Regions from separate parts of the Pseudoflavonifractor sp. An176 genome, predicted to be linked through region 2. Evidence: riboswitches for the same ligand, from Rfam matches in the RefSeq annotation. Region 2 holds a riboswitch; each other region holds the start of a gene.
What was found. A riboswitch is a leader RNA that binds a small molecule or an ion and turns the genes downstream of it on or off. The one in region 2 is predicted to bind thiamine pyrophosphate.
Positions count from the first base shown of each region.

Region 1: another riboswitch for thiamine pyrophosphate. It lies ahead of thiW (energy coupling factor transporter S component ThiW); the one in region 2 lies ahead of thiC (phosphomethylpyrimidine synthase ThiC).
Region 3: another riboswitch for thiamine pyrophosphate. It lies ahead of B5F12_RS06525 (thiamine-binding protein); the one in region 2 lies ahead of thiC (phosphomethylpyrimidine synthase ThiC).
Region 4: another riboswitch for thiamine pyrophosphate. It lies ahead of thiM (hydroxyethylthiazole kinase); the one in region 2 lies ahead of thiC (phosphomethylpyrimidine synthase ThiC).

Region 1 is NZ_NFKO01000004.1:25,159-32,935, reverse strand. It holds gene B5F12_RS03590 (helix-turn-helix transcriptional regulator) at 98-601, shown strand; gene B5F12_RS03585 (hypothetical protein) at 606-848, shown strand; gene B5F12_RS03580 (HAMP domain-containing sensor histidine kinase) at 1,037-2,800, opposite strand; gene B5F12_RS03575 (response regulator transcription factor) at 2,803-3,474, opposite strand; gene thiW (energy coupling factor transporter S component ThiW) at 3,609-4,127, opposite strand; TPP riboswitch at 4,376-4,483, opposite strand; gene B5F12_RS03565 (M56 family metallopeptidase) at 4,532-6,001, opposite strand; gene B5F12_RS03560 (BlaI/MecI/CopY family transcriptional regulator) at 6,004-6,378, opposite strand; gene B5F12_RS03555 (sortase B protein-sorting domain-containing protein) at 6,603-6,863, opposite strand; gene B5F12_RS12255 (S8 family serine peptidase) at 7,001-7,777, opposite strand, start outside.
Region 2 is NZ_NFKO01000003.1:139,576-147,352, reverse strand. It holds gene glgB (1,4-alpha-glucan branching protein GlgB) at 1-1,317, opposite strand, end outside; tRNA gene B5F12_RS03270 (tRNA-Ser) at 1,601-1,691, shown strand; gene B5F12_RS03265 (ABC-ATPase domain-containing protein) at 1,831-3,543, shown strand; TPP riboswitch at 3,581-3,685, shown strand; gene thiC (phosphomethylpyrimidine synthase ThiC) at 3,766-5,070, shown strand; gene B5F12_RS03255 (hypothetical protein) at 5,132-6,556, opposite strand; gene B5F12_RS03250 (arsenate reductase ArsC) at 6,682-7,077, opposite strand; gene B5F12_RS03245 (thioredoxin family protein) at 7,092-7,436, opposite strand; gene B5F12_RS03240 (permease) at 7,455-7,777, opposite strand, start outside.
Region 3 is NZ_NFKO01000010.1:33,456-41,232, forward strand. It holds gene B5F12_RS06515 (ABC transporter substrate-binding protein) at 1-807, opposite strand, end outside; gene B5F12_RS06520 (ABC transporter permease) at 807-1,595, opposite strand; gene B5F12_RS06525 (thiamine-binding protein) at 1,561-1,863, opposite strand; TPP riboswitch at 1,915-2,021, opposite strand; gene B5F12_RS06530 (GHKL domain-containing protein) at 2,048-3,394, opposite strand; gene B5F12_RS06535 (LytTR family DNA-binding domain-containing protein) at 3,397-4,095, opposite strand; gene B5F12_RS06540 (hypothetical protein) at 4,287-5,120, shown strand; gene B5F12_RS06545 (hypothetical protein) at 5,117-5,920, shown strand; gene B5F12_RS06550 (ATP-binding cassette domain-containing protein) at 5,926-6,561, shown strand; gene B5F12_RS06555 (hypothetical protein) at 6,558-7,250, shown strand; gene B5F12_RS06560 (four helix bundle protein) at 7,371-7,757, opposite strand.
Region 4 is NZ_NFKO01000001.1:178,858-186,634, reverse strand. It holds gene B5F12_RS00905 (type I restriction-modification system subunit M N-terminal domain-containing protein) at 1-356, shown strand, start outside; gene B5F12_RS00900 (helix-turn-helix transcriptional regulator) at 483-980, shown strand; gene B5F12_RS00895 (hypothetical protein) at 985-1,530, shown strand; gene B5F12_RS00890 (hypothetical protein) at 1,543-1,890, shown strand; gene B5F12_RS00885 (hypothetical protein) at 1,887-3,248, shown strand; gene thiD (bifunctional hydroxymethylpyrimidine kinase/phosphomethylpyrimidine kinase) at 3,314-4,108, opposite strand; gene B5F12_RS00875 (HAD family phosphatase) at 4,110-4,748, opposite strand; gene thiE (thiamine phosphate synthase) at 4,741-5,400, opposite strand; gene thiM (hydroxyethylthiazole kinase) at 5,381-6,211, opposite strand; TPP riboswitch at 6,265-6,372, opposite strand; gene B5F12_RS00860 (TetR/AcrR family transcriptional regulator) at 6,561-7,178, shown strand; gene B5F12_RS12240 (hypothetical protein) at 7,165-7,296, shown strand; gene B5F12_RS00850 (cytidylate kinase family protein) at 7,454-7,777, shown strand, end outside.

The DNA of each region.
Region 1 (7,777 bases), on a different contig from region 2:
TGGTTGAGCGGATTGGGGGCCACTCAACGGATGAGCCCTTCCGTTTTCCGGGGCCAGAGGGTAAGGTAAGGGTAGAAACGAAAAAGGAGAGATGGTTATGGAGACCACGTTGGGAAAGAGAATTGCCGCCCTGCGCCGGGACAAGGGGCTGAAACAGGACGAACTGGCGCAGCAGCTGGGGGTGACCCCTCAGGCGGTGAGCAAGTGGGAGAACGACCAGACTTGCCCGGACATCACCCTGCTGCCCCAGCTGGCAAAAATCCTGGGGGTGAGCGTGGATGAGCTGCTGTCCGGCAAGGCCGAGCCGGAAGTACCTGCCGTGCGGGTGCTGCCCGCCGAGCAGCGCAAGGACTTGAAGGACATGGTGCTGCGCATTGTGGTGGACTCTGCCGAAGGGGACAAGGTGCGGGTGAATCTGCCCCTGGGCCTGGTGGAGGCGGCCATGGATATGGGGATGGATGTGACCCAGTTTACCGGAACCGACGCGTTGAAGGGCATTGACCTGGGCAAGATTCTGGATCTGGTGCGGTGCGGCTCGGTGGGCAACCTGGTGGAAGTGGAGTCCGCCGAGGGGGACACCGTGCGCATCTTCGTGGAGTGAGCGTATGCGCATTATAGTCAGAGACGGGGAGCACAACCTGAACATCCCCTTTCCCACGGGTCTGATGGTGAATGGACTGACGGCCCGGGTGGCCTGTGCAGCCCTGCGGAAAAAGGGGGTTCCCATCACGCAAAAACAGATGGCGGGGCTGATGAAGGCGTGGCGGCGGTTCCGCCGCCACTACCCCAAGTGGACCCTGGTGGAGGTGGAGGGCCATGAGGGCGAACAGGTGAAAATTACGCTGTAACGAGGAGGACTCCGGCCCACTGGCCGGAGTCCTCCTTTTAGTGCAGATAGAGTGGTTTTTATCAACGGGCGTAGGGGCCGGGCTTGCCCGGCCCGCTGGTTTTCTGGCATTGCCCTGGGGACTCGGGAGGGGCAAGCCCCTCCCCTACAACGGTCTGCCGACAGCCAGGCTGACGGCGGCAACACGTTTCACAACGTCACGGTGAAGACCACCCCGCCGGGGGTGGCGCTGGCCTGGCAGCTGCCCCCGTGGAGCTGCACAATGTGCCGCACAATGGCCAACCCCAGCCCGGTGCCCTCCCCGGGGGCGGCGTCCTCCCGGCGGTAGAAGGGCTCAAAGAGCTGGTCCAGCTCCTCCTGGGGGATGGGCGGGCAGTCATTGGACACCCGCAGGGTGGTGTGGCGGTCCGTCTGAGCCACCTCCACCCCCACTTCACCCCCGGCGGGGGTATATTTGACGGCGTTGGTGAGCAGGTTCTCCACCACCTGTGCCATCCGGCCCCGGTCGGCCAGGACGGGGGCGGGGTCCTCCAGAGCGGTGGACAGCCGCAGCCCCTTGGCCTCCAAGGTGGGGGCCAGCTTTTCCAGGGTGGAGCGGGTGAGATCGGACAGGGAGAAATTTTCCCGGCACAGCTTTACCCGCCCCGCCTCCAGCCGGGACAGGTCCAGAAGCTCCAGAACCATGCCGTTCATCCGCTCCGCCTCGCTGCAAATGGTGGCCAGGTACTTCTCCCGCTTGTCCTCGGCGATGTGCTCTTGCAGCCCCTGGGCGTAGCTGTGAATCACCGCCAAGGGGGTTTTCAGCTCGTGGGCCAAGTGGCTGGTGAAGGTGCGGCGGTGCTCCTCGGCGGCCTGGGCATAGGTGAGGGCCTGGTTGAGCCGCTGAATCTCGTCCTTCTGCTCCCGATATTCCGCCCCGTGGGCCTGGAACTGTTCTTGGAGTTTGTGGCCTTCTTCCCAGCGGCACACCTGGCTGGGGCGCAGCAGCAGCCACTTCTGCCGGGTGTCCAGGGCCTGGGACAGCTGCTGGATGGGGGCCAAAAGCTCACGGACCAGCACCCGCCGAAGACCCCCAAGGAGCAGCACGCACAGGCCCAGGGTGAGCAGGTATACCCACCACAGGCGCTCCCAGACCAGGGGCCACAGGTCCGCCCACACCCCGCACACCAGAATGCCCTGGTCCGTGGAGACTGCGGTGCCCACCAGCAGGTTGGGCCAGCTCCACAGCTGCACCGGGACCTCAGCGTTCAGCAGGTCGGGCCCCAGGGTCTCCACCAGCTGGGACAGGCTGTCATACCGGGTTCCCCGGTAGGTGAGGGGGGAGGTTTCCGGGGGGCAACAGGCGTGATACCGGGTGGCGTAGAGGGTGACGGTCTGCGCCTGTGGGTGGATGGCTGTGGGATCGTCGTAGATTTGGACCCAGGTGGGGTTCTGAGACCTTGTGGACCAGAAGGAAATGGTGCGGGGGGTGAAGATGGCATCCTCCAAGACCCCCTCCAGGCGCAGGGGCTGGGGGTGCAAGTCGAAATAGCCTGTCTCCATGTCATTCCGTGCCTCCTCGGTGAGACAGGCCCGGTCCAGAATGGCCCGGGCATAGCGGCCCGAGGTTTCCACCTCCGCCTCATATTCCTCCTGGGTGAGATACTCCAGGGCGAGGAAGTCCTGCCAGCTGCCCCCCAGGGGGTTGCCCATGGCATCGAAGAGGCCGGAGGCCCCCAGGAAGTAGCGGGCGCTCCACCCCCACCCATCCACCTGGCCCCAGGGCAGGGAGGACTGGATGACCTGCTGCCGGGCCTGGTCACTGTACCGGATGGCCAGGGCGTTGCCCTCCCCCTGGGCCACGGCTGCGGTGAGCAGCCCCATGCAGAGAAGCCAGGGCACCAGCACCACCAGGCACAGAAGCCCGGTGAGGGTGGGCCGGGCACGGGGACGGCGTTTTTTGGTGTCTGCCATGTTCACCCCTCCAATCGGTAGCCCGCCTTGATGACGGTGCGGATGTGCCCGGCCCAGGGGCCCAATTTCTCCCGCAGGCGGCGGATGTGGGTGTCCACCGCCCGGTCGTCCCCCTGATAGTCGTAGCCCCAGCCGTGGCGCAGCAGCTGCTCCCGGCTCAAAACCTGGCCCCGGTGGGACATCAGGCAGTGGAGCAGGGCGTACTCCTTGGGGGTGAGGGGGATGTCCCGCCCCTCCAGGTACACCTTCTGGGCGGACAGGGACAGGGCCAGCCCGTCCAGCTCCATCCGGTCCCCAGCTCGCACACTGCCCCGGCTGCGGCGGATGAGGGCCATGGTCTTGGCGTACACCACCGAGAGATGGAAGGGCTTGGTGATGTAGTCGTCCGCCCCCAGCTCGTAGCCCAGCAGGGTGTCCTCCTCGTCGGACAGGGCGGTGAGGAAGAGGATGGGCACGTCCTGGGTGCGCCGCAGGGCCCGGCACACGCTGCGCCCGTCCAGCTTGGGCATCATAATGTCCAGCAAAACCGCGTCAAATTCCTGGCTTTCCGCCCATTCCAGGGCCTGCGCCCCGTGTTCCGCCTGGATGGGGCGGACGCCCTTGCTGGCAAAGTAGTCGCACAGGACCTCCCGCAGACGGGGGTCGTCCTCGGCAATCAAAATACGGGTCTCCATGCTCCCGCCTCCTTTCCCCCTCAGGATACCCGGGGGATGTGTATTCTCTGTGTCATTGTAGCAGAAAATGTTCCGCCCGGATACCAAAAAGGGAGGGCCTGCCACAATCAGCGGCAAGCCCTCCAACCATGGAGTCAGGCGGAAATCTTATGCTGCATGCCCTTCAGGGCCCCGGCCTTGTCCAGGGAGAAGAGAATCACCCCGGACAGGATGGCGCCCCCGGCGGTGGACACCAGGAAGGGGATGATGTAGGCGTAAAAGGCCACCTGGGCGGCGTTGGCCCCCATAAAGAGGATGGCCATGGGATAGGCGCACAGGCCGCCGAGAATGGCGGTGCCGAACACCTCCGCCACCAGGGTGGGGAGCAGACGGCGGGTCTTCCAGTACACCACCCCGCACAGCAGCGCTCCGCACATGCTGCCCGGGAAGGCCAGCAGGGTGCCCAGGCTCAGCAGGTTGCGCAGCAGAGAGGCGGCAAAGGCCACGCCCACCCCGTACCAGGGGCCCAGGAGCACGGCGCAGAGGATGTTGACCATGTGCTGCACCGGGGCGCATTTGCTGCCGAAGACGGGGAAGGAGAAGATGCTGCCCACCACGGCCACCGCGCACAGGATGCCCGCCAGGGTCAGCTTGAGAACTTTGGTATTTTTCATCTTGGTTACACCTCGTAACAGTTCCGGGAGAAACGGCATGAGACAGCGACGCCCTCCGTAAGAACGTAAAATGGTCGGTCGAGACTTGCTGGTCTCCTCTCACGCCGGAACACGGCTTCCCATCGCTGTCATACAGGCCCAGGGCGCTCCCCCTCAGCCCGCCACGGACTCACCGTGGATGCCCATTTTCCCCCCTTTTGTCCAGGTGTACAAAACCAGGAGACACCTGTGGGGATGTCTCCTGGTCACAATGGTTCCATATGACTCCCTACGGCGGCATGATCCGCATCAGGTTCAAGGGTCGAAGCGATACGGCTTCCTCTCAGCTTGCCTCACAAGCTCCCCTGTGTTTTGATTGCATCTGTGATAATACACCAAATGTCTCCAAAGTGCAATGGTTTTTTTCAAGTCCATGAGTGCGGGGAGGCCTCCATCAGGCTCAGGAGGTAGTCCCAGTCTACCTCCTGAGAAATATGGTAGTAGGTAGGGTAGCTATCATGGCCCAGCTCGGTCACCTCCATGACCTGGTGGGAGATGACGATGAGTTTGGAGTTGTCCGGGCCTTCCAGAAAGAAGGAGCAGTCCGTCTCTGGCAGGGTGTAGGTCCCCATCAGCCGGGACAGGGACAGCCCGGACAGGTAGTCGTGGAAGGCCTGGGGGGCGGTGAGGGTATATGGGGTGTTCTCCGCCTGGGCATGGGGCGGGCTCAGGTGGATGCCGTCCGCCTGGTACTGGGCGGTGTCCCCGGCGGAGTAGAGCACCTGAGCGGCCGGGGCGGTATCATAGGACAGGGTGACGCTGCCGCAGGTGATGGCCGCCAGGAAGAAGAGCACCCCCACCACAACGGCCCCGCTGGAGCGGGCGGCGGGGGCCAGTACCTGCTCCAGGCGGCGGCGCAGGGTGGCGGCGGAGGCGGACAGGCAGGTGGTGAAGCCCCGGGCATCCCCGGCGGTGTTCAGCAGCAGGGCGGCGTACTCCTTGCGCTGGGACTGGTGGGCGAAGAGGAGCACGGTCTCGTCACAGCTCAGCTCCAGGTCCTGGGCGCAGCGTTTCATGGCCACCCACATCAGGGGGTTGAACCAGCAGATGGCGGTGCAGAACAGGAGAAAAAACTTGCTCCAGCTGTCCTGACGGGCCAGGTGAATGACCTCGTGGCGAATGACCCAGTACAGCTCCTCCCGGGTGTAGGAGCGGGTGGGCAGCACCACCCGGGTGCAGCGGGGCAGAAGGCCGATGGACAGGGGGGTCTTCACCTCCGGGGAGATCACCAGCTGGTATTTGGGGTTGCGGAAGCCCGCCTCCTTCAGGGCCTCCTCCCAGATATACCGGGTCAGGGGGTCAGTGGCGGGGACGGCGGGGGAAAGAATCTGGCGGCGGAAGCGCAGGTGCTGGACGATGTGAAAGGCCAGCACCCCCACCAGGCCCACCAGCCATACCCACAACAGCAGGGTCCACCCGTGTCCCGGCAGGGGGATGATGAGCCAGGGCCGGGGCGGGGTAAGGGTGGAGTAGGTGGTGAGGTAGAGCACGTTGGGGATGACCCACAGCATGGCGCAGGTCCGGGCGCTGATGCGGTCACGGAGGTGGGGCATCAGGGCCAGGAGCACCAGATAATACAGGCTGACGTGGAGAAACAACCCACCATAGGAGGAAAAGGTAATGTCCGCTGCCCGGGCAAAGCCGATGAAAGGGGTGAGAAGCACTGGGCATAGCGTGACCATCACCAGCAGCAGCATAGCGGGGTAGTAGGGCAGGTAAGAGGGGTGGTTACCCAGGTCGGGGATGCCATCGTTGCCCATCAGGGCATCGTAGCGAGAGTAGGCGGTTCCTGCCATGAGCAGGGACAGGACCAGGAAAATGAGGATGCGGAACATACTCAGTCACCTTCTTTCAGAAGCTCCCGAAGCTCTTCCAGTTCCTCCTTACTCAGTCCGCTGTCACACAACGCCGAGGCAAAGGTGGACAGGCTGCCCCCACACAGCTTCTGGATGAAGCTGCGGCTCTGGGCGGCCAGATAGTCCTCCCGGGTGACCAGGGGGGCGTAGAGGCTCTTGCGCCCCTCTTTGTCCACCCGGACAAAGCCCTTTTCACTCAGCCGGGACAGCAGGGTCAGAAGGGTGGTGGTGGCCATGGGGTGGGTCTGGGCCAAACGCTCTTCCAGTTGGGCACGGGGGACGGGGGTGTCGCTGGCCCACAGGGCCTGCATCACCTCCAACTCCGTGTCGGGTAAGCGGCGGATGGTGTGGCTCATAATATCCCTCCTTCTACACTTGTAGTATCTAACTGTATTCTACAACTGTAGAATGAAATTGTCAAGGAAAACGCTACCCGCTGGGGGTCCATTTTGAGTGGCCAAAATGGACGAAAAGCCACTTAGGGCGTTCCCCCCTAAGGACCTCCCTTGGGGTACGAGGCTGGACCTGCGTCAAGCTGGTGTTCGGCCCGTTACCCTTGCTGTGGCGCCTAGTTCTGCCACTACACCAGGCCACACGGGGCAGCTGGCCCGATCGCCAGGTGGGTTCCACAGCCGGGCCTACCCTGGCCAAGCGGAGCGTCCCCGGCGGCCGCGGCGGCCAGGGCCAGATACAGGCCCAGCTGGGCCTGGTCCCCGGTCTCAGGGGGCGTCACCGGCTCCTTGGTGGGCTTGGCCTCCGGGACAGCGGTGGGCTGGGTCTCGGGGGCGTCGGTGGGAGCGGCACTGGGGGCCGGGGGAAGATTTTGGGGAATTTCTATCACTTTAACATGGAAAAGAAAAATCCTGGGATTCCCGTATTGTGGAAGAATGAGACAGAGAAAGGGAGCGCTGGAAGTTTTTTTCACAAAAAAAGACATGGCCCGGACGGAACATCCGTCCGGGCCATAGTTGAGGTGAATTACTTCACTTCGGCGGTGGGAGCGGGGGAGGGGGCTGCGCCCTCCACCAGCAGCAGGTCCACCACGTCCTTGGTCCAAGCGCCGTCGCCCAGGTGGGTGATGGTGCCGGACAGGGGATCGACCATGTACAGGGTCTGCTCACCGGTGCCGTAGTAGGTGTCCACGGTCATGATAAACAAGCGCTGATAGGTCTGGCTGTACACCATGGAGAAGGTGTCCGCATCGGCGCTCATGGACTGCTGGGCCCAGAGCACGCTGGTGACGGTGGTGCCGTCCAGGGTGGACAGGTAGATGTAGTCCATGAAGGCTTCGTACACGTAGAAGGTGTCAGCACTGTTGAAGGCGATGCTCACGGGCGTGTCGATGTCCCGGGACACGGGGTAGGCCTGGCCCAGGGTGGCATCTTCGGTGCTCAGCTCCTGGACGGTGTAGGTGGTCTCCATGGTCTCTGCATTCACAGAGGTGGTGAGCACATACAGGGTGTCGTTGTAGCTGTTGTAGGCCAGATCCAGGATGTCGGCATCCTGGGTGTCCACGGTGCCCAGGGTCTCAGACCAGCTCAGGTCCAGGGCCAGCTTGTACAGGGTATTGTTCTCATCCAGAGCGTACACATAGCCGTCGTCGGAGTTGTACACCGCCTGGGCGATGGTGAAGCCCAGAGTGTCGGACACGGCCTCCTCCAGGGTCTCGGAGGGGTCCAGCAGCTTGGTGGTCTCCCAACCGGACTGGTTGAAGGCGTACATCTGGACGGTGTCGTCCACCACGGACACGGAGCA
Region 2 (7,777 bases):
GAGCAGGGAGCACTTACCGTGGACCACCTCGTCATGAGAGAGGGGGAGGATAAAGTTTTCCGAGAACGCGTAGGTCAGAGAGAAGGTAATGTTGTTGTGACGGCCCTTGCGGAACAGGGGATCGGTAGACATATAATCCAGCATGTCGTGCATCCAGCCCATATTCCACTTGAAGTTAAAGCCCAATCCGCCGTCATACCCAGGCTTGGTGACCATGGGGAAGGCGGTGGACTCCTCGGCGATGACCAGAGCGCCGGGGTTAAATTCGAAGGCAGCGGCGCTCATGTCCTGTAAGAACTTCACCGCGTCCAGATTGGTATTGCCGCCGTACTGGTTGGGGCGCCACTGACCATCCCGGCGTCCGTAGTCCAGATAGAGCATGGAAGCCACGGCGTCCACTCGAATGCCGTCCACATGGTACATGTCTAACCAGTAGACCACATTGGAGATGAGGAAGGACCGCACCTCGTAACGGCCATAATCGAAAATGTGGGTGCCCCAGTCCGGGTGCTCCTTGCGCAGAGGGTCGGAGGGCTCGTAACAGCAACCGCCGTCGAACTCATACAGACCCGTCTCATCCTTGGGGAAGTGCGCGCCCACCCAGTCCAAAATCACACCAATACCTGCGCTGTGGCAGATGTCTACAAACTTCATAAAGTCCTTGGGTGTGCCGTACCGGGAGGTGGGGGCATAATATCCAGTGACCTGATAGCCCCAGGAGGGCTCAAAGGGATACTCGCTGATGGGAAGCAGCTCGATGTGGGTATAGCCCATATCCTTGACATACTTGACCAAATCCTTGGCGTATTCCTCGTAGGTCATGTAGTTGCCATCGGCATGCTTACGCCAGGACCCCAGGTGCAGCTCATAGATGTTCAGAGGACGGGTGAGCGGCTGCTCCTTGGCCCGGGCGGCACAATACTCCTGATCGGTCCACTCAAAGCCGTCCAGATCATAGATCTTGCTGGCAGTTTCGGGCCGAGTGCAGGTATGTACGCCGTAGGGATCGCTCTTGAAGACAAAGGAGCCATCCGGGCGTTCGATGTAGAATTTGTACTCGTCAAAGTGTTTGGCCTCGGGCAAAAACTGCTCCCAAATTCCATCGGTAAGCTTGTCCATGGCCGGCACATCGGTGTCCCAGTCATTAAATCGGCCCAAAACCCGGACAGAGCGGGCATGAGGGGCCCAGACACGGAACACATAGCCCTCCTTTCCGTCCCGGACCTCCTTGTGACAGCCCATAAATCGATAGGCGTCGTGGCTGGTTCCGGCGCTGAAACGGGCGATGGCATCGTTGAGATATTCGGTGTGATTCAAGGTATATGCCTCCCAATTCCTCGAACAACTCATGAGGTAATGATGCTGTGGTTTATTTTGTGGCTTTCATTATACTGCGATAGAACAATAAAGTCAAGATGCACAAAAAAGCAAATGAAAGCGCATATACTTTTAGTATACTATGTGTTGTTTTCGTAAAAAATGATTACGAGCCCTTAAATTCCCATTAAATGCTGTCAATATCTTACTATAACCTGTAGTAGCGAAAAAGAACGTTGACTTTTGGAGGAAAATCATGTATTCTATATCAGCTATCATTGATGGAGACGTATCGAAGTGGTCATAACGAGAACGACTCGAAATCGTTTGACGGGTAAAACCGTCCGTGGGTTCGAATCCCACCGTCTCCGCCAAAAAGTCCAGCAGCCTTTGGGTTGCTGGACTTTTTTAATTTCGTCCAGCGGATTTTATGGCCATGTACACCACTTGAACCGGGGCAGGGGGTGGGGTATACTGGGAAACAGAAACCATGTGTATCAGGAGGGCAAGACCATGCAGACCGCTGCACAACTTCAACAGCTGCTCACCCGCATAGACCGAAGGAGCTACCCGGCCTATAAGGATACCCGAGGAGCCTATCAGTTTCCGGGCTATGTGCTGTCCATTGACCACGTTCAAGGAGACCCCTTTGCCGCTCCCTCCAAACTGAGCATCCATGTCAAAGGAGAGAAGGCCGGATTCCCTCGTGCGCTGTACCAAATGCCCTGTCAGCGCATCGCCTTACAAGACGCCATCACCCGCTTGTTTGCCCGGAAAGCTGGGCAAGTGTCCGGACTGGCCAGAGGCTCCGGGCACAGCGGGCTTATTTCCACCAGCCGCTGTGGACAGGAGGTATTGGAGCGCACGGCATGCAACCTGGATCCAGCCACCGGAGATATCGTATTGCGCTTTGAGGCAGGATTTCCCGCCAATGGCCGTACGGTAAACGCCGGAGAACTGAGAAAGATGCTGTTTGAGTTCCTGCCCCAGTGCGTGGAAGCATCCCTCATGTACCGAAATTTGGACGGGAAGCGGCTGAAAGGGGTGGCAGATCTGGCGGAGGACCAGCAGTATATTCGTGAAATACTTCCCAAACTGGGTCTGTGTGCCTTCGTGGCAGATGGCAGCATCCTACCTCGAGCCACTGGCATCTCTGCCCAGCCCATGAAGGGCAGTGTACCATTTCAGTCACCCCAGGAGTTGTCTGTCACCTTGGAACTGCCACACCGGGGAACTGTCACCGGCATGGGTATCCCTAAAGGCATCACCCTCATTGTGGGCGGTGGATATCACGGAAAATCCACCCTGCTCAAGGCACTGGAGGCAGGGGTATACAACCACATTTCCGGGGATGGACGGGAATACGTCATCACGGATCATACCGCCGTTAAAATCCGGGCAGAAGATGGCCGAAGCATTGCCCAGACGGATATCTCCATGTTCATAAACCATCTGCCCAATGGAAAAGACACCACCCGCTTCACCACCCAGGACGCCAGCGGCAGTACCTCCCAGGCTGCCAATGTGGTGGAGAGTATGGAGGCTGGAACCTCTCTGCTGCTCATGGATGAGGACACCAGCGCCACCAACTTCATGATTCGGGACGAGCTGATGCAGCGGGTCATTCACCGAGACATGGAGCCCATCACCCCGTTTTTGGAGCGTGTGGAAGAGCTGTATCACACCCACGGTATCTCCACCATTTTGGTGGCAGGCAGCTCTGGCGCCTATTTCCACCCCGCTCACCACATCATTCAAATGGACCGATATATCCCCAGGGACATTACCGCACTGGCCAAAGAGGCGGCACAGGCATTCCCCTCCACCTGTGCCCACCTGGAGCCTGCACCGGCTCCCAATGTACACCGCTGTCCCCGTAGATCGGAGGAGTTTGGCCAAGGTGATCGCGCAAAACTGAAAACCTTGGGGCGGGATGGGGTATCCATTAACCGCGAGACCATCGACCTTCGGTACGTGGAGCAGCTCACCGACCCGGAACAGCTCACCGCACTGGGATACTGCTTGGTATATGCCCAGAAGTATCTCATGGACGGCAGACGCACCCTACAACAAGTAGTGGAGGAACTGGAACAAATCATGGACCGCAAGGGCCTGGAAGCGCTGTGCGGTCGTGAGGGAGCCTTTTTGGCACGGCCCAGACGACAGGAGATCTTCGCCTGTTTCAACCGGTACCGGGGGCTGAACCTGGCTGGAAAAACTTCTTGAGTTCTCTTCTGAAACGTTGTATAATACCATTGCTTACAATTGAAAACGGGGAGCTTGTAGACAGGCTGAGAGGAAGGTGTGCCCTTCGACCCATGGACCTGATTTGGATAATGCCAACGTAGGGAGACATATGCCGTCATCAGCGGGGATACCAAGTCAGGTATCCCCGCTGTTTCTGTTTCAACGCTCATCCAACCCGCATCCAGAAAGGAAGAGATCAACATGAGAACATACACAACCCAGATGGACGCAGCCCGTCAGGGCATCATCACCCCGGAGATGAAGGCGGTGGCCGCCAAAGAGTACCGCACGGAGGAGGAGATTCGGGAGCTGGTAGCCAAAGGACAGGTGGCCATCTGTGCCAATAAACTCCACACCTGTCTGGACCCCAACGGCGTGGGTTCTATGCTTCGCACCAAAATCAACGTCAATCTGGGGGTGTCCCGGGACTGCAAAGACTATGACGTGGAGATGCAGAAGGTGATGGCAGCAGTGAATATGGGGGCGGAGGCCATCATGGACCTGTCCTCCCACGGCAACACCCAGCCGTTCCGCCGGAAGCTGACCCAGGAGTGCCCCGCCATGATCGGCACGGTCCCCGTATACGACAGTGTCATCCACTATCAGCGGGATCTGGCCACACTCTCCGCCAAGGACTTCATCGACGTGGTACGACTCCACGCCCAGGACGGGGTGGACTTTGTCACCCTCCACTGCGGCATTACCCGCAAAACCATCGACCAGATCAAAAACCACAAGCGGAAAATGAACATCGTCTCCCGGGGCGGCTCCCTGGTGTTTGCCTGGATGAGCATGACCGGGGAGGAAAACCCCTTCTATGAGTATTTCGATGAGATTCTGGATATCTGTCGGGAATATGACGTGACCATTTCCCTGGGAGATGCCTGTCGCCCCGGCTGTCTGGCCGATGCCAGTGACGTGTGCCAGATTGAGGAACTGGTACGCCTGGGCGAGCTGACCCGCCGAGCCTGGGCCAAAGACGTACAGGTGATGGTGGAGGGCCCCGGCCACATGCCCCTGGACCAGATTGAGGCCAATATGAAGCTCCAGCAGACCATTTGCATGGGCGCTCCCTTCTATGTGCTTGGTCCCCTTGTCACGGATATCGCCCCTGGCTACGACCACATCACTGCCGCCATCGGCGGGGCAGTGGCCGCTTCGGCAGGCGCTGCCTTCCTGTGCTATGTGACCCCCGCCGAACATTTGGCTCTGCCCAATGTGGAGGACGTGAAGCAGGGAATCATCGCCTCCCGCATTGCTGCCCACGCCGCGGATATCGCCAAGAAAATCCCCCACGCCAGAGACCTGGACGACGCCATGGCCGATGCCCGGCGGACCTTCGACTGGGACAAGCAGTGGGAATGTGCCATTGACCCGGAGACCGCCAAGGGCATCCGGGATGACCGGGCCCCGGAGCACGAGGACAGCTGTTCCATGTGTGGCAAGTTCTGTGCCGTACGCAGCATGAACAAGGCCCTCAGCGGGGAGTACATCGACATTCTGTAATGAAAACAGGGATTCCTCCCCAAAATGGAGGAATCCCTGTTTTGCATTGAACTTTCAGAGGTTAAGGGGCAAATTGCAGCATGGTTTGAACGGTGGAAAAGGGGCGTCCCGCCCCTAAAGAGGGACTCTTTTGCTGGTGGTCTGTGGCCGTGAGCACCGGGTACTGAAATGGTGAAGTCTGGTGGGTGTACTGAACCCAAGAATCGATCCAGACTGTTTCGCCAGGAGAAGTGGGAAACACAGAGTATGCCACATAGCCCCGGTGATTGCTTCCCTGACGAGGAAGAGAGAAGGAGGCGAACCAATCTGAATTCGTTTGCTGGCCCCAAAAGATGGAGTCGTAGGTGTAAGAGGCTTTCTCCATGCGGGCATAGGGAGAGACGAAGGTCGCGCCGTTGTCGTCGTACAGAAGGCGGCCGTGCACCGCATCTTCGGCAGGAATCCAATACGAGGTGTTGGTGTAGGCAGGGGTGAGTTGGAACGACTCTGTACCGTAAAAGGCGGGGCTATCCTCCCACTGGAAGTGGTGGATGAGCTTCCAACGCTCCGGCTCTTCGGACAACTGCACCCCAATGCCTGTCAGGTGCAGCTGAGGTACTTTACCCTCGGAGGTGGTATGTTCCTCAAAGGAGCGGGTGTACTCATCCACCACCACCTGCTGGGCGCCCTGACAATCCTGCAAATCCTCCATAGAGAGGTCATTTAAAACCGTGTCTGGGAAGCCCAAGTCTCGAAGCTTTTCTTTGATTTCTTGTTCTTGAGAAGAGGGCGGAGCAGACAGCAGCATCCAATCCATGGAGTAACTGTGGAAGAAGAGAAATCCGCCTGCCACGCCCACCAGAATGCACCCAGTGAAACACAGCGCAAACCGTCCCTCTGAGAGCCAAACTCGCAGCCGAGGGAGCGGGTATCCGGCGGCGGTGACTGCCTGAGAGAATCGGAAGATACGGTAGAGGCAAAAGACATAGAGAATGATCAGAACGAGAAATCCAAACAGCCCAATCATTCCAACCACGGACAGCAGGGCCAAGCCCACATACCACACCACCAGTCCACCGGCGGATCTGGTGGATGCCTCCACTCCGGAGGCCTTTCGCAGCTGAAGCAGTCCCCGCCACAGGGCGAATAGGGTGACCAGCACCAGGAACATCGACGCCAGGTTTGTCAGATATCCCAAAGCAGAGGTATAGAATTGATTTTGAAAGATGGTGGCGTTTAGGGCAAAGATCGGTACCAGGGCGATACAACGCACTGCGGTGAAGACATAACAGCGGAACAGCCATTTGTTTTCCCGTCGTACGGCTCGGAAGCCCAAGTATAACAGGAGTAAACCAAGGAAGGACAGCAGCTCTTGCAGCAGAGGAATCTCCAGGGTAAGGGTGCTCAGGGCCAATCCCCAGAGGATTTGGGTCATCGTGGTCTGCCAGCTGGGCGTCGGATCAGAACGGGACTCGGGGGCATCGGGTACAACGTGGTAGGTTTCCATAGGTCGGCCTCCTCCCTGATTTTGATAAATTCATCATATCTCATCTCGCCTCAAATGCCAAGTAGAGAAACAAAAACCCCCCGTGCTCGGAACAAGTTTCACCGAGTACGGGGGAGTGATTTCTCTCAAGAGAGTTTTTCCTTGAGTGCTAGAATCTTGTTATAAATGGTTCGAATCGTTTCTTCAAACACCTCGTCACTCTGTCCAGTGGGGTCTTCCAGACCCCAATTCTCCGTATAGGGGGCCGTAAAGGCCGGACAGCTGACATTACACCCCATATAAATTACCACATCCGGCTGGGGCAGTTGGGAGACCAGCTTGCTGTACTGGGTTTCCTCCATGTCGATGCCGTGGAGCTGTTTCATCATGCGCACGGCGTCGGGATTGATGCGGTCTTTTACCTCGGTGCCGCCGGAGTAGCTCTCAAATACATCTCCCGCCAACTTTTTGCCCAGGGCCTCCGCCATCTGACTGCGGCAGGAGTTGTGAACGCACACAAACGTAACCTTGGGTTTTCCCATGTCATTCATCTCCTTTATTCCTTGCCATCCTTCAGCAGGGCTTCGATCTGGGCGGGCTTAAGCACCTTTCCGGTGGATACCACCTTGCCATGCACCACCAGGGCAGGGAGGCTCATCACCCCGTAACCGGCAATGGTGGCCATGTCCTGAACATATTCCACATCTACATTCAGACCCAGACTACGCACCGCCTCCCGGGTGTTCTCCAGCAGGGTGTGGCAGGAGGCACAGCCGGTGCCCATCACCTGAATGGCTGCCCCGGACTTGGGGGCCACTCCAGGTGCAGAACAACCACATTGACAGGAACAGGAGACCGTCTGCTCCTCTTTTTTCTTCTTACCAAATCCAAACAGTGCCATATTACATTCCTCCTATAATTAAACTAACAAAACTTGAATGGCATTGAAAAAATACCCAACCAGGATGATGCCCAGGGTACAGATCCCGATAAAGGCCGCCAGCAGCCGGGGCTTCACCGCCTGTTTCAGCATGATGAGGGAGGGAAGGCTCAAAGTCGTCACCGCCATCATAAAGGACAGCACAGTGCCCAGTCCAGCCCCCTTAAACAGCAAACTCTCCGCCACGGGGATGGTGCCGAAAATATCGGCGTACATGGGCACTCCTACCAGAGTGGCCAGAATCACCGCCAGGGGATTTTGGCTGCCCAGCACCATCTCCACCCAGGTCTGGGGCACCACGT
Region 3 (7,777 bases), on a different contig from region 2:
CTGGGCGGCCTCCTCGGGGTGCTCCATGGCGTACTCATAGCCCTGGGTCACGGCGGCCATAAATGCCTTGGACTCCTCCTCATGCTCGCTGAGATAGGTATTGTTGCCGATGATCACGGGGGTGTAGAAGTCAAACACCGGGTCGATGTCGGCAAACTCGAAGTAGTCGGTGTCCAGACCCGCCACCTCACAGGCGATGCCCGCCCAGCCGTAGTAAATCCAGATGGCGTCCACAGACTTGCTCTCCAGGGCAGACACCTCGTCGGTGACGGTGGAGGGGATGAGCTCCACCTTGGAGAAGTCGCCGCCGTCGGCCTCCATCACCTGCTGGATGGTGGCCTTCTCCACGGGCAGGTCCCAGGTGGCGTACTTGTGGCCCTCCAGGCCCTTGGGAGTGTCCATACCCTCCCCGGCCCGGGAGATGATGCCGGAGGTGTTGTGCTGGATGATGGCAGCCACAGCGGTGATGGGCAGGGGGTCGTCCCCAATGAGGCCGGGGGCGATGTAGTCCTGGAAGGACACGCCGAACTGGGCCTTGCCCGAGGCCACCAGCACCTCCGCGCCGTCCTCGGGGGGCTGCACCACCTCCACCTCCAGGCCGGCATCTTCAAAATAGCCGTTGGCCATGGCCACATAGATACCGGTGTGGTTGGTGTTGGGGGTCCAGTCCAGCACGAAGGTGATCTTCTCCAGGTCCTTCTCCCCGTCCTGGGTGTTGTTCTCAGTCTTCTGCCCGCAGGCAGTGAGAGACGCCGCCAGGCCCAGGGTCAGCGCCCCGGCCAGCAGACGATATGTCCATTTCTTCATCATTTGTTCCTCCTCTTCTCCTCATCCACGGAGCGGTAGGGCATACACCGCCGCTCCAGCCACCCCACCAGGGCCATGAGGGCCAGGGACAGGGCGGAAATCAAAAAGATCACAGCAAACATCTTGTCAAAGGCAAAGGCCTTTTTCACCCGGGTCATGTACACGCCCAGGCCACCAAAACCGCCCAGCCACTCGCTGATGACGGCGCCCACAATGGAGTAGGCGGCGGCGATGCGCAGCCCGGAAAAGAACTGGGGCAGAGCCCAGGGGCATTTCAAGTAGCGGAAAATCTGCCACCGCCCCGCTCCCATGGAGCGCAGAAGCCCCACGGCATCGGGGTCCACCCCCCGGAAGCCGTCCAGCAGTCCCACCGTCACCGGGAAGAAGGTGACCAGCACCACCAAAATGACCTTGGGGGTCATCTCATAGCCAAACCACAGCACCAACAGGGGCGCAATGGCCACGGTGGGGATGGTCTGGGTGATGACCAGAATGGGGTAGAAAATCTTGTACAGCAGCTCAAAGGCATCCATGGCCACGGCGAACACAAAGCCCACCGCCACCCCAATGCACAGGCCTAGGGCGGCCTCCTGCAAGGTGATGAGCAGGTTTTCCCACAGGGCGGGGGCGTCGGTGACAAAGGCGGTGACCACCTGCACCGGGGAGGGCAGCATGTAGCTGGGCACCAGCCCGGACACACACACCAGCTGCCACACCGCCAGCAGCACCGCCACCCCGGCGATCCCGGGCAGCTTAGCCCTGGTGGTGCTTGGTAACTTTCTGATCAATGGTGAGAATCTCCCCTTCCGGCTCGTAGACCACCTTGATATAGGCGGACACTTTCTTGGCGCCAGCCCGGACAGCCACATGCTGGCACTCCTTGACAATGTCCATGAGCTGGTCGTAGTTGTCCCCCTCGATGGTGGTCTCAAAGGGACCCACATAGTAGTTCAGGCCGGTGGAGCGGATGTAGTCGATGACCTCATCCACCATGCGCACCAGTTCCTGGTCGTTGTCCGCCTGGGGCAGACTCTGAATGGCAACACTTGCTTTCATTGCTCTTCCTCCATGCATAAAAAATACCCCGCCGGCAATACCGGCGGGGCACCACAAAACACCTATGCTCCCTACGCTGGCATTACCCAGATCAGGTTAAGGGTCGCAGGATATACCTGCCTCTCAGCTCCTTTCCTGGAGCTCCCCTGTCAACATGCCAGTTTAGTCCTTTTTTCGGCGGTTGTCAACACTTTGCGTCCTGTGCCATCCTCCGTGATTCTCGGACCGATACCCCCTGCCCAATCATCACGGTCATGGTAAACCGCCGCTTCTCCGGATCATAGTCCCACTGGAAATCCCCTTCATACTTTTTCAGGGCCTTGGCCACACGTTTCAGCCCAAAACCGTGTCCCTCTCCCCCTGCCTTGGTGGAGCGCAGCCCATCCTCCCCCACCACGGGGGGCCGATCACAGCTGTTTTCCACCACCACCACTTGGTAGCCATTGCGCAGGGCAGTGGCCAGCTCCACCCACTTTTCCTGGGAGTCCCGGGCGGCGGTGAGGGCGTTGTCCAGGAGGTTGCCCAGGATGGCCACCAGGTCGAAATCCTCCACGCCCTCCAGGTTGCACAGCTGTACATCATAGGTAAAGGCGATGTTCTTCAGCTCGCAGGCGGTGACGTACTTGTCCACCATCACATCCAGGACCCGGTTGCCGCTGTGGCAGCGGCGGGTGTATGCCTGGAGCTGCTGCTCCATCTGGGCGATGTACTGCTCCACCTTGGGGTCCTGGTTCAGGTTTCGGATGGCCTCCAGGTGATTTTTGGCGTCGTGGGCGTAGCTTCTCAGCTGCTGGTTCTGCCGCTCCAAAATCTCATAATAGGACTGCTCCATCTGGAGCTGCTCTTCCTTTTGGCGCTGGGCCAAGGCAATCCGTTTCCGCTCCCACCCCAGCTGGTACACCAACACCACCACTACTGTGGCCACACACAGGGCCATGCTGACCATCAGCATCATCGTGCGCCCGGACATGGTCACCGGCTCCTGGGCTATGCCTTTGGCCAGCCATATCACCCCCGCCAGCACAGCGGCCGGACACAGATACACAGGCACCGGAAGCTTGGGCCGCCCCTTATCGCCTGCCGCCAGATTGGCAATCACCAGGGCTCCCAGTTCAAAGAGCAGACAGGAAAGCGCCGCTTGCGTCATATCCAACGCCTCAAAAAAATCCCCCTGCTGCTTGAACACAAATTCACGGGCAATCACCGCCGCCAGCACACGCAGGATGGCGAGGACCCCTGCGTATCCCACCACCCTCCAGGGTGAAATTCGGAAGGCCAGCCAGCCCATGGCAAAACAGACGACAAAAAAGGTGCCCACACCAGAAGCTTTCCATACAGACAGCCCCATATGGGACAGTTCCGCCACCAGCATGGGTTGTACCACCAAGACCGTAAGGCCCAGCAACAGCAACTCCCATTCGGGTATCCGCGGCTTTGCCAGCCGAGAAAAGAACAGATACATAATCACAAGTTCCAGCAAGGCCACCACCGGAGAGGTGGCGAAGTTCCACTCTCCAAACAGTTCAATCATTCCTATCGCCTCCTCAAATAGTCAAACCAGTATTTGTGAAAGGCCGCCTGTCGCCGGGGCGCAATGGGGATGCGCTCTCCGGTCACCAGATACAGCTCGGAATAGGCATATTTGGTCACATGGTGGAGGTTGACCAGAAAGGACTTGTGGACGGGATAGAAAAACAGGTTGGGCAGCTTCTCCTCCCACACCTCCAACCGATCCCCAGTGACATACCGCTGGGTCTCGGTTACCACCACCACTCGGCGGTTCTCCCGGGTGACATACAGTACATCATCCGCCAGCACCCGCACCTGGGCCTGCTGATTGTACACGAATACATCCACATAGGCCCCGTCAATGTACTCCATGGCCTTGTCCAGCCCCGCATACAGCCGCTTCGGGTCAAAGGGCTTTTCCAAGTAGCGGAAGGCGTGGAGGTCCATGGCGTCGTCCTGGTACTCCCGGTAGGCGGTGACAAAGAACAGGGCCACCTTGCCGTTGCGGCATTTCAGCTCATGGGCCAGGGTAATGCCGTCCACCCCCTCCATCTGAATGTCCAAAAAGGCCAGGGTATAGGCCGTCTGGCTGTCCATCACCTGCCGGGGATCGGTGGCGGTGTCCAGGTGGGCGACAATGCCCCGTTGGGCCAGGTACGCCTGGACATGCTCCCGCACCTGCTCCAAAAATACGGGCTCATCATCGCAAATCAGCACGTTCATCGCCACTTCTCACCCCCTGGTTTTCTGTTCAAAAATATCTTAGCATTCCCCTTGCTGGGCCGTCAACCGCCCCCCGTCCGCACTTTGACGGGATTTTCTTGCACTTGGACAAAAGGGCTTTTTTGCCTTGGAATTCCATGGTACAGTGAATACACCAAATCCCCACAGGAATCCAAAGGAGGGAATCGAGTATGTACTGCAAAGCCACCCGCACCCAGATCAAGCTGCTCCTGAGCCAGTGGGGCGCCCTGCTGGCCTTCCTGTTGCTGCTGGCCCTGGCCCTCAACAACTTCGTGGAGAACGTGCTGGAGTTTCAGGGCACCGACGCACTGCTCATGTATCACCCCGCCAAGATGCTCAGCCTCAGCCACAACAGAAGCTACTACATGGCAGATACCATCATGATGCTGGTACAGCTGGTCCCTCTGCTCATCTGCATCCCCGCCGCCCTCTCCCTGTCCAAGGAGCAGCACACCGGGGAGTCGGTGGCCATGGTGGCCCGGCTGGGCGCCCGCACCTATCTGTTTTCCAAGATCACCGCCGTATTCGTGGTGACCACCCTGGTGTTTTCCGTTCCCTTTTTCATGGAACTGGCCTTGAACTGCATCTCCTTCCCCCTCAAAGGCGTCGGAGACTTTGGAAACGGGAATCTGTACGGCTCGGAGTATATCGAAACCACCAAAAACTACCTGTTCTATCCCATTTACCGCATTTCCCCCTACCTCTACACCGTGGTGGGTATTCTCCACTTCGGCATGGTCATGGGGCTGCTGGCCGCTGCCACCACCACCCTCTCCGCCCTGGTGCGGGTGAAATTCCGGGTGGTGCTCCTCCTCCCCGCCTTTCTCCTCCTCGAGCTGTCGGCATACCTGTCTCAATCCTTTGATGTATATTGGGCCCACTACGTCACCCTCTTCCACGGGGAGCCCCGCAATGACCTAGTCTTTGGGGTGGTCATTTTGGCCCTGCTGGCCTTCGTCATCCTGGGTACCCTGTGCGCTTCCCGAAAGGACTGGTTGTCATGAGGATGCGGCTGAAGCAAAACGCCTGGATGTTCCCCGCCGCTCTCTTTTTTGGGCTGTGGCTGTCCTGGTCCTACGTCAACCCCTATGGAGGTGTCACCTCTCTGTCCTCCCTGGTGTGTCAGCTCAGCGGAGCCCGGGGAGACTTCTCCTTGGATATCAATCTCCATGCACTGCTGGACCTCACCCTTCGACTGCTCCCCTCGCTGATCTTCCAGGCCCTGGCGGGCATCTCCCTCTACCGCCACACCTGCACCGCCAGCGTCTACGTCTTTTCCCGCATGCCCAACCGCCTGAAATGGTATGGGAAGGAGTGCGGCATTCTCGCCCTGCAAACCCTGCTCTACCAGGCCCTGGTGCTGGCCGCAGCGGTGGGGCTGGCCGCGGTGCGCTGTACCATCACCGATGTCTCCCAGGGGCTTCCGGTCCTGCTGACCCACCTGACCCTCTGGAGTCTGTGGACCTTCGCCTTCACCTTGGGCGTCAATCTGTTGGCCATCTATGTGGGCAGCTCCGCCGCCTTTGCCGCCCTGGCCGGGGTCCAGGTGGCGTGCATCGGCGCACTCATCGCCCTGGTCCCCCTCATCGAGCAGCCCGAACTGGCCCAGCAGTTCCTGCGCATCAATCCCGTCAGCTGCCTGGTCCTCAGCTGGCACAGAAGCATATTCCCCTCGTCCAGCTATACCCTGTCTGTGGGGGACTCCCTGACCTTTTTGCTCCTGGCCGCCGTGGTGGTGGCAGCGGTAGGCGGCTGGTTGATCCGCCGCCACGACTTACTCAAAACAGAAATGGATGGAGGGTAACGGATATGAAACTCACCGCAGAACATGTATATAAGACCATTCACGGGGCCCCCATCCTCCAGGACGTGGACCTCACCCTGGAGGGGGGCACCATCTACGGCTTTGTGGGCCGCAACGGCAGCGGAAAGACCATGCTGTTCCGGGCCCTGTCAGGGCTGATGAAGCTGACCCGGGGCACCGTCACCCTGGACGGTCAGGTGCTGGGCCAGGACTTCGCCGTTCTGCCCAGCCTGGGCATCGTGCTGGAGCATGTGGGGATGTACCCCAACCTCACCGGGGTGGAAAATCTGCGCTATCTGGCAGGCTTGACCCGCCGGGCGGGGGAGGCGGACATCCGAACGGCCATCGAACGGGTGGGCCTGGACCCTGACGACAAGCGTACCTACCGCAAGTACTCCCTGGGCATGAAGCAGCGGCTGGCCATCGCCCAGGCCATCATGGAAAAGCCCGATGTGCTCATGTTGGACGAGCCCACCAACGGCCTGGATGACGACGGCGTGCGAAAGATCCGGGACTTGATCCTGGTGGAAAAGGCCCGGGGGGCCATCGTCCTGCTGGCCAGCCACAACCAAGAGGATATCCGCATCCTGTCCGACCATCTGTTCCGCATGGAACAGGGAAGATTGGAGGAATTGTCATGAAACCACTGCGATGGATTTCCCCCATTCTCATTTGCCTGGTGGTGGTGGGCTTCGGCCTGTTCGGGGTCAAGTACCGCTCCACCTACACCGACCTCACCGCCCAGCCCAACTACACCCAGGACTTTATGGTGGCGGAGCTCTCCGGAGAGATGTGTGCAGATGCGTGCCAGTATGCAGCCCAGGAACTGCCCAAATCCCCCATCATCGCCCGGGTCACGCCCACCGAGGAGCTGGAGCCTCTGTGTCGCGCTGCTCGGCAGAAGTTCCAGGTGCTCCAAGTATTCAAGGGGGAGGGCCTGACCCCGGGAGATACCATCTATATTGGGAAGGAACATGGCTGGAGCATCCTCCCCAACAGCAACCCCAGTTCCCTGGAGTACGGCTATACCAACGCCCCACAACCGGGGCGGGAGTACCTGGTCTTTCTCTCCGGTCAGGCAGAAATCGTAGATGGCTTCCCCACCATCCCCACCTATCTGATGCCGAATTTCGCCCGGGTCACCCCCACCCCCATCTTCTGCTATGAGGATTTTGGCACCATGGAGGTGGTGCCCTGTGATGGCTTTGGCACCTATGTCCCCTATTCCCAGGTGTCCGGCAACGAATTTTTCTCCACGACCCAAGAGGGGCTGGAGAGGATGCTGGAGCTCAAGCACTCCCTTCTGGAGCAGTACCCCAAGGGTGTATAGACATGCAAAAAGCCCCGAATGCCGCTGCATTCGGGGCAACCAAACCAAGAATCATAAAACAAAAATCCCGAATGCGCTTGCATTCGGGATTTTTTAAATATCACAACAATATAGATACCCTTATACCTGATTCTTTTTCGCTGTGTTGATGGAAGCAATGAGCAATCGCTTGACCTCGGTACATTGTTTCAAAATGGTAGGATCATCATAGTAGCCACTTTCGATGAGCAGCTCCAGCCAGTATTCGCTTTCCGAACATTCTTTCAGTGCGATTTGCAATTTTGCAATAAAATCAGCCTTTCCATGGGCATACATGGCTTCCCGGATGTTGGCACCGATGCTGGTTCCCGAGCGAATGAGTTGATTGGTCAGGACGCTTTCCCGTTTGGAGTGTTTCATCTCATTGCACACTTTGATGATTTCCAACGCAAATGCCTTGGATTTATCTTGAAGGGGACTGGCCATTGTCATCACCCCAAATATAAAATTCGTGCCGCCTTGCGGCACACCTTACTTCTTCACTATTC
Region 4 (7,777 bases), on a different contig from region 2:
AGGTGGACGCCCAGAGCGGGGGAGAGGGGCAGGAGGACACCGCCTTCGCCCGCTATATGGACAGCGCCATGTTTCTCATTCCCACCCCCCAGGTGCTGCAAAAGATCATCACCGGATTGGACGAGCTTTATGAGCACGACATTGCGGAGCGGGACATGCAGGGGGACCTGTACGAGTACATGCTCAGTAAGCTCAGCACCGCTGGGGCTAACGGCCAATTCCGCACCCCCAAGCACATCCGGGACATGATGGTGGAGCTGTTGCAGCCCACCCCCGATGATGCCATCTGTGAAATAATCTTACTGAGTTTGATACAAAGGACAGGAATAATTAAAAAGTGCGCCTTTGCGGTGTAAAAACAGTCGTTGCGGTGTAGAATCCGAAGCGGCTGTTTTTTATTGTAGCAGAGCGTATATACCACGCCGAACTATTGACAAATATATTGTCAAAGGCTATAATTTATACAAGAGGAGGGCGCACCTATGGATGAAATCATTCGTATGCAAGAATATTTACTTTTAATACGACGCACTGTTGGATGGACTGCCGAGGAGTTTGGTGAAAAAATCGGCGTCACCAGACAGACTATTAATAACATCGAAAGTGGTCGCAATAAGCTGACCAAAACACAATATATCGCCATGAGAAGTGTCCTCGATGCAGAAATGATTCAAAAGCCAGATGACACAGAAATGCTGAAAGTTCTTCTGGATGTCCTTGTGGATCACCCGGAGAACTACAGTGAAGACCACAGAAATGAACTCTTGGCCAAAGCAAACATGATGGCTCCTTCCATCCTAGCAGGCACTTCCACTCGTGCGGATGTGTCTAAGGAATGGATGAAAGTAGCCGGTGCTGTGGTTGGTGCCGGAGTTCTTATGGGACCTCTCGGAATCGGTGCAGGCATTGCTGCTGTGAATGTGTGGCTTGCTAAATCAATCGCCGACGGAAAAAAGAAGTCGAAAAAGGGCAAGGAGTAATCTTATGGGCGGATATGTGAAAAAGAAAAAAGACATGGTTTTTCAGAGTGTGGATTCTCTCCAGCAGATCGTAAATGTTGTAAATGAGGCCGCCGCTGCTGTGAACGACTCGAAACGAACAATCAAAGAAAGTGCAATCCCCGAAGTCCTTGCAGGTGCCCTTGGTGCTGGAATTGGCGGTGTAGGTTCCTTTGCTGCCCTCTATGGCCTGGGCGTTGTTGGTTTGTCCGCTGCTGGAATAACATCTGGACTGGCGGCTGCTGGTGCCGTGGTCGGCGGTGGTATGGTAGCTGGCATATTTGTTTTGGCCGCCCCTATCGCAGCGTTAGCAGCAGGAGGTGTTGGCGTTGCAGCACACCTCAAAAATAAACAGTTGCGACAGGAGAAGGAGCGTCTCTATAAAGAAGTTCTCGCTCGTCATGAAGCGATTATCAAGGCACTAAAAGATGAAGCAGACGCCACGCAGGAACGTCTGGATTATTTGCAGAGTTTGAATATACTGCTCCAGCAAGCCGTGAAGGATTTGGGCCACGACTTGGGGGTGGCTTAAAGGAGGGCTTCTATGGGAAAGCAAATCAAACTCCCCAATATTGACTTTGTCAAGGTTGGTAACACCCTTGTTGAGTCAGGCAAGACCGCAGGCGCATTTGTCAAAAACCATGCGACTGAATTTCTCGCAGGGGCTCTTGCTGGTGTAACCATTGATAACATTCGTATTCGTATGGGTCGTAAAAAGGACAAAAAAGCCTTTGAGGAAAATGCTCACAAACAACAGCAAGTTATCAGAAAACATGAAGCTGAAATCAATGTGCTGAAAGACAAGGCAGAACAGGGACAGGAAGCTCTACAAAAGGTTGACCAGTTGGAGCAAATCGTAAATAACCTAACGGAGGGAGGTGCTTCTGAATGAGCAAGTACAAGTATAGCGAAACCGAAAGGCAGATAAATTCTGTACTCAAGCACCACGATGAAGACCTCAAATCGATTCACTTTCCGTCTTTGTCTGAAGCGGATGCCACTGTAGCCAAAGCGGATGCCCTGCTTCGTAGGCTTGGATATCAGCCGGATGCGATCAAGGGCTTAGTGCCTGTACAACCCAGAAAAACAATGGTTATCCCTACTTGGGAGCAATGCTGCGCCGAAGCAGAAAAACACATAGGAACGGACTGCGAATTGGAGTCCCTTTTCACTGAGGAGGAACTCCGCAGTAACGAGCTTGCTATTAAACAACTCAACGAAGAATTTAATGCTGTACATCGGCTTGATGCCTTTGACATCAGCATCGCCGCTCTTGCCGGGTTGGTTGGTGCTGCAGTGGATATTCTTCTTGTCGGCATTCCGCAGAAAACCCCGGATGGGCTGAAAGGTGGTCCCCTTTCCAACTACGTTCGAGACTACTTCGATAAAAAATTCCCAGAAGAAGAAATGCAGAAACTTGCCAATTCAAAAGTCAGCAAGGTTCCTTATGATGCCCAGGACAATCGCCACACAACAATCCGTGTGGAAGGACTTTCTGCTTACTACCACAGACTGCTTCAATTGGGGCATGATCCTCTCCTCGGTTTCGTATTCGGTGTAGCGGATATTTTGACCGGCAGAATGACTACCATCGACAAAGCCGGAAATATCGTATTTCAGGTAATGGAGAATTATGCCGACCGCAAAGAATCAGATATCTTCGCAGCACTGGCAAAACAGGTCATTCATTTCAAATCGGACGTAACCACTTCTATGGGACTCCCTGTACCGCTGATGAGTCTCTTTAACCTTCTTCAATTTGGCAGCATCGGTGAAGAGGAACAAACCATAGCAGAAATCGTTCAAGGTATGTACTATGAGGGTTATGATTTTATCCACTTCTGCTCCATGTCCATTCCCGCAATGCTTGTAGAGGTTATTGTCCGTTTGGGTTATTCTATTAAGCGCATAAAGGAAGGACACGAAATAAAGGATGCTATTCCGTTTTCCTTAAACCGAGAGAAGCACCCTAAACTGGCAACAATGCTCTTCATTGCTCATGCCGGTGCTACGGCAGCAAATGCCGGAAAGGTATATTTTACGCACAACCCTGTTGCAATCAATTATCCTCAATGGATAGCCTTTGCTAAATACACCTATAGCCAACTCAAATGGGCACTGCTCGAAAGACCTGCCCTACGAGAAGCCTATGTGCGTGGTAAAATCAATGAAGAACTGGATGATGTCCTCTCGGAAGCCGAAGCAACCTTTGACCGATTCGCAAGAGATTACATCGTAGTATTCAACTGAAGAGGATGCTTATGGAAAAAGGATGGATGTGTCGCAAAACGTAAGTTTTGTGGCACATCCGTTTTTTAGATCATATCGCTTTTTAAGTCGTAGCCGTGGTGAAGGGGACCGGAGCCATGGCCCAGGTCCAACATGGCGGACAGAGCCCCAGAGATGTAGGCCTTGGCCCGCTGGATGGACTCCTCCAGAGAGAAGCCTTTGGCCAGATTGGAGGCAATGGCGCTGGACAGGGTGCAGCCGGTGCCGTGGGTGTTGGGGTTTTGGATTCTGGACCCGTGGAACCAGGTGCACGCGCCGTCCACACACAGCAGGTCGCTGGCGTCGTGGACGTGGTGTCCACCCTTGCACAACACGGCGCAGCCAAAGGTGTCCGCCATCTCCCGGGCGGCTCGCTCCATGTCCGCCTGGGTGGTGATGGTCCGTCCGGTGAGTGCCTCGCTCTCCGGGATGTTGGGGGTGATGACAGTGGCCAGAGGGAAGAGAAGCTCTTTCATGGCCCCCACAGCGCTGTCTCGGGACAAGGTGCTGCCACTGGTGGCCACCATCACTGGGTCCACCACCACTCGCTGGGCGTGGTAGTGCTCCAGCCGCTGGGCGATGACTTCCACCAGAGCAGGGGAGGGGACCATGCCGATTTTTACCGCATCCGGGGGAATGTCCTGAAAGACAGAGTCGATTTGCTGGCGCAAAAATGCTGGAGAGACCTCCAAAATGGCGGACACTCCGGTGGTGTTTTGCGCGGTCAGGGCGGTAATGGCGGTCATGGCATACACGCCGTTGGCCATCATGGTTTTGATATCCGCCTGGATGCCGGCCCCTCCACTGGAGTCGCTGCCGGCTATGGAAAGTGCGGTTTTCATGTTACGCCTCCTCAAAACTGGGAATGGTCTCGTCAGACAGGCCTTGCAGCTCTTCCCAGTGCGCGCTGGCATCCTGGTCATACACGCCTACGATATAGAACCCGGCGTTCTTGGCGGTGGCGGCGGCATAGACGGCGTCCTCATAGACGGCGGTCTCGGCCGGGGTGCAGCCCATGCGTTGGGCGGCCTGGAGATATATGTCCGGCTGGGTCTTGCCCACCCCCACCGTCTCACAGGACAGGAGGAACTGGAAGTAGTGCCGTACCCCCAGCCGGGACAGGCACAGCTCCACCAGAGGTTCAGCGGTGGCGGAGGCCACACACATGGTGGTGCCCGCCTGGTGCAGCCCCTCCAGATAGGCGGCAACACCCTCTTTCAGAGGAATATCATTGCGGTAGTGCTGGTCCATCATATGCTCCATTTCCGCCACCATGTGGTTGGAGGTGATGTCCAGCCCAAAGGTCCGCCGGAACAGATCGGCGGACTCCTCCATGGTCATGGGCTTGATGGCCTCTAAGATGTGGTTGGGGACCTGTTCCACCCCACGGCTGTGGAGGTACTCCTCCGCCAGCTGGCTCCAGTAGGACATGGAGTCCACCAGAGTGCCGTCCAGGTCGAAAATGGCAAACTTTTTATCCATGGGCCACCATCTTTCGGGACAACTCCAGAAGTTGGGCGGTGGCGGCTCCGGGATTGGGAGCGGCAAAGATGGCAGACACCACCGCCACACCGTCCACACCGCTGCCGGAGAGCTCCAGCAGGTTGGAGGCGTTGATGCCGCCAATGCCCACCACAGGGATGGACACGGAGGCGCAAATCTCTTTGAGCTGCTCCATGGACAGGCTGGTGGCATCCTGCTTGGTGCTGGTGTTGAACACAGCACCCACACCGATGTAGTCCGCCCCGGCCTGTTGGGCGGCCACCGCCTCCTGCACGGTCCCAGCGGAGATACCCAGGATTTTGTCCGGGCCAATCATGGCCCGAATATCCCGGCCCTGGATATCGGACTGGCCCACGTGAACGCCGTCGGCGTCAATGTCCAGGGCGATTTCCACGCTGTCGTTGACCACAAAGGGGACGCGGTATTGGGCACACAGCGCTTTGAGGGCCTGGGCCTCCTGCTCAAAGGCAGAGGCATCCAGGTCCTTCTCTCGAATCTGCAAGAAGGTGGCGCCGCCCTCCAATACTTCCTGGCACACGTCCACCAGAGTCTGGTCGGGCTTGAGCCACATGCGGTCGGTGACGGCGTAGAGCAGCATGGAGCTGCGAATTTCATCGTTTGTAAACTTCATAGCGTATCTTCTCCTGTAGTTGTTCCTCGGCCAAGTTAAAAATCCCGTCGATGAGATCGGTGCGGAAGGTGGCGTTGCCCGTGCCCTTCTTCAGCCGCTGTTCCTCCGCCAGTTCACCGGCCACACCCATGGCGGCCATGGCAGACACGGTGGCGGCAAAGGTGTCCTGGGGCTGAGCGCCACAAAAAGCCCCGATGAGGGAGGTGAGCATGCAGCCGCTGCCCGTGATACGGGCCATGGTGGCGCAGCCGTTGCGCAGTACCACCGTCTCATTCCCATCAGAGACAATGTCCAGCACTCCGGAGATGGCAATCACGGTGTGGAGCTGTGCGGCCAGGGTAGCGGCCATCTCCATGGCCTCCCCCAAATTCTCCTCTGTGATGGCGTCCATGGCGCTCACATCCACACCGCTGCCCACGGCGTGCTGGCCGGCCAAAAAGCGAATCTCCGAGGCGTTGCCTCGGATGGCGGCAAACTGCACCTGGTCCAACAGGCGCTTGGACTCATCCCGGCGCAGCTGAGTACCTCCGGCAGCCACCGGGTCCAGCACCACGGGCTTTCCCAGCTCGTTGGCCTTACGCCCGGCCAAAATCATGGAGTCCACAAAGTCCATGGCCCCCATGTTGCACACCAGGGCGTGGGCTCCGCATACGGCCTCCTCCACCTCCCGGATGTCCTGAGCCATGGAAGGGGACGCGCCAGAGGCCAGAATGATGTTGGCGCAGTCGTTGACGGTGACAAAGTTGGTGATGCACTGGACCAGGGGAGCGACGGCGTGCACCTGACCCAGCGGTTGTGTGAAGCGATTCATGTGTTCTACTTCCTTCCAAAGAAAAATGGGAGACGACCTGGCAGGCTGTCTCCCAACGAATCTCCCACAAGCTTCCTACGTCGGCATTACCCGCATCAGGTTCACGGGTCGATGGTCACACCATCCTCTCAGCCTGTGTACAAGCTCCCCAAAGGGTATTATAGGGCTTCTCTGGTCCAAAGGCAAGGGGAGAAGAGAAAATACTGTAAATTTTTCTTGTGAAATACCTGGGCAAGTAGAGACAATACTGGTGAAAACGGAGTAATTACTTGTAACGGCGTGGTTTTGATTGACAACGAATGCTATTAGTTTCGTAATAACTAACGGAATTAGTTTTGGAGGAATGAATATGAGTGCAAAGGGATTGGCCAGAGAGGTCATTGTGTCCGAGGCGGTGGCCTGCATGGAACACACGGGACAACCCACCGTGTCCCTCCATGAGTTGGCCCGCAGGCTGGGGGTAAAGACCCCGTCTCTGTACAACCACATACAAAATACCCGACAGCTCCAGCGAGAGGTGTTCCGCTATGCCATTGACAAATTTGTGGCCCATCAGGAGGCAGCGGTGGCAGGGAAGAAGAGGGACCAGGCGGTGCGGGCGTTTGCCCAGGCCTACCACGCCTTTGCGGTGGAGAATAAGGGGCTGTATCGGCTGATTATGTCCATCCCCTCCCAGGAGGATGACCAGGCCAAGGAACTGGCTCTGCCGCTTCTGAAAACGGCGGTGGAGGTGCTCTCCGGCTATGGTCTGCCCCAGGAGCGGGTGGCCCACTGGCAGCGGGTGTTCCGTGCCATCCTCCACGGGTTCATTGCCCAGGAGGACTTGGGATATTTTTATTACTACGATACCACCGATGTGGGGGAGAGCCGGGACATTGCCATTCAGTGTTTCCTGGACGGACTCCACGCTGAGGTGGATGCAGGAGAGAAGAACAGAGCAGGAGAGAGAAACCATGACGAAGAATAACGAACTATTTACCACCATGCCGGTGGGGAAGGCGGTGGCCAAGCTGGCCATTCCCACCGTGGTCAGCCAAATTATTGTGATTCTGTACAGCTTGGCGGATACCTTTTTTATAGGGTAGATTGGCGATCCCAACCAGATCGCCGCTCTGTCCATTACCTTTCCCATCTACACCCTGTTGACGGCCGTGGCCAACCTCTTTGGCATCGGTGCCAATAGCGTGATCGCCAGAAGCCTGGGGCAGAACGATGAGTCCACTGTCAAGAAAGCTTCGGCCTTTGCCTTTTGGGCCAGCCTGGGTCTTCCATATGGACGTGGCAGGCGCTGCCGTGGCCACCATGCTGTCCAATGCCATTTCCATGGTGTATTTCTTTGTGGTGCTCTACCGCATCCGCAAGGAGACGGTGCTTACCATTGACGAGAAGCGAGCCGAGCGCATTGTTACAGTGTATGGGCAACGGGAAGAATCTCCTGTACAGCGTCTCCACGACAAAGATCAGAAGCGTAAGGAATTCTATGAGCTGTACACAGGCACCCAATGGGGGCAGGCAGATAACTATGACCTGTGCCTGGACAGCGGAAGACTGGGCATTGAGCCCTGT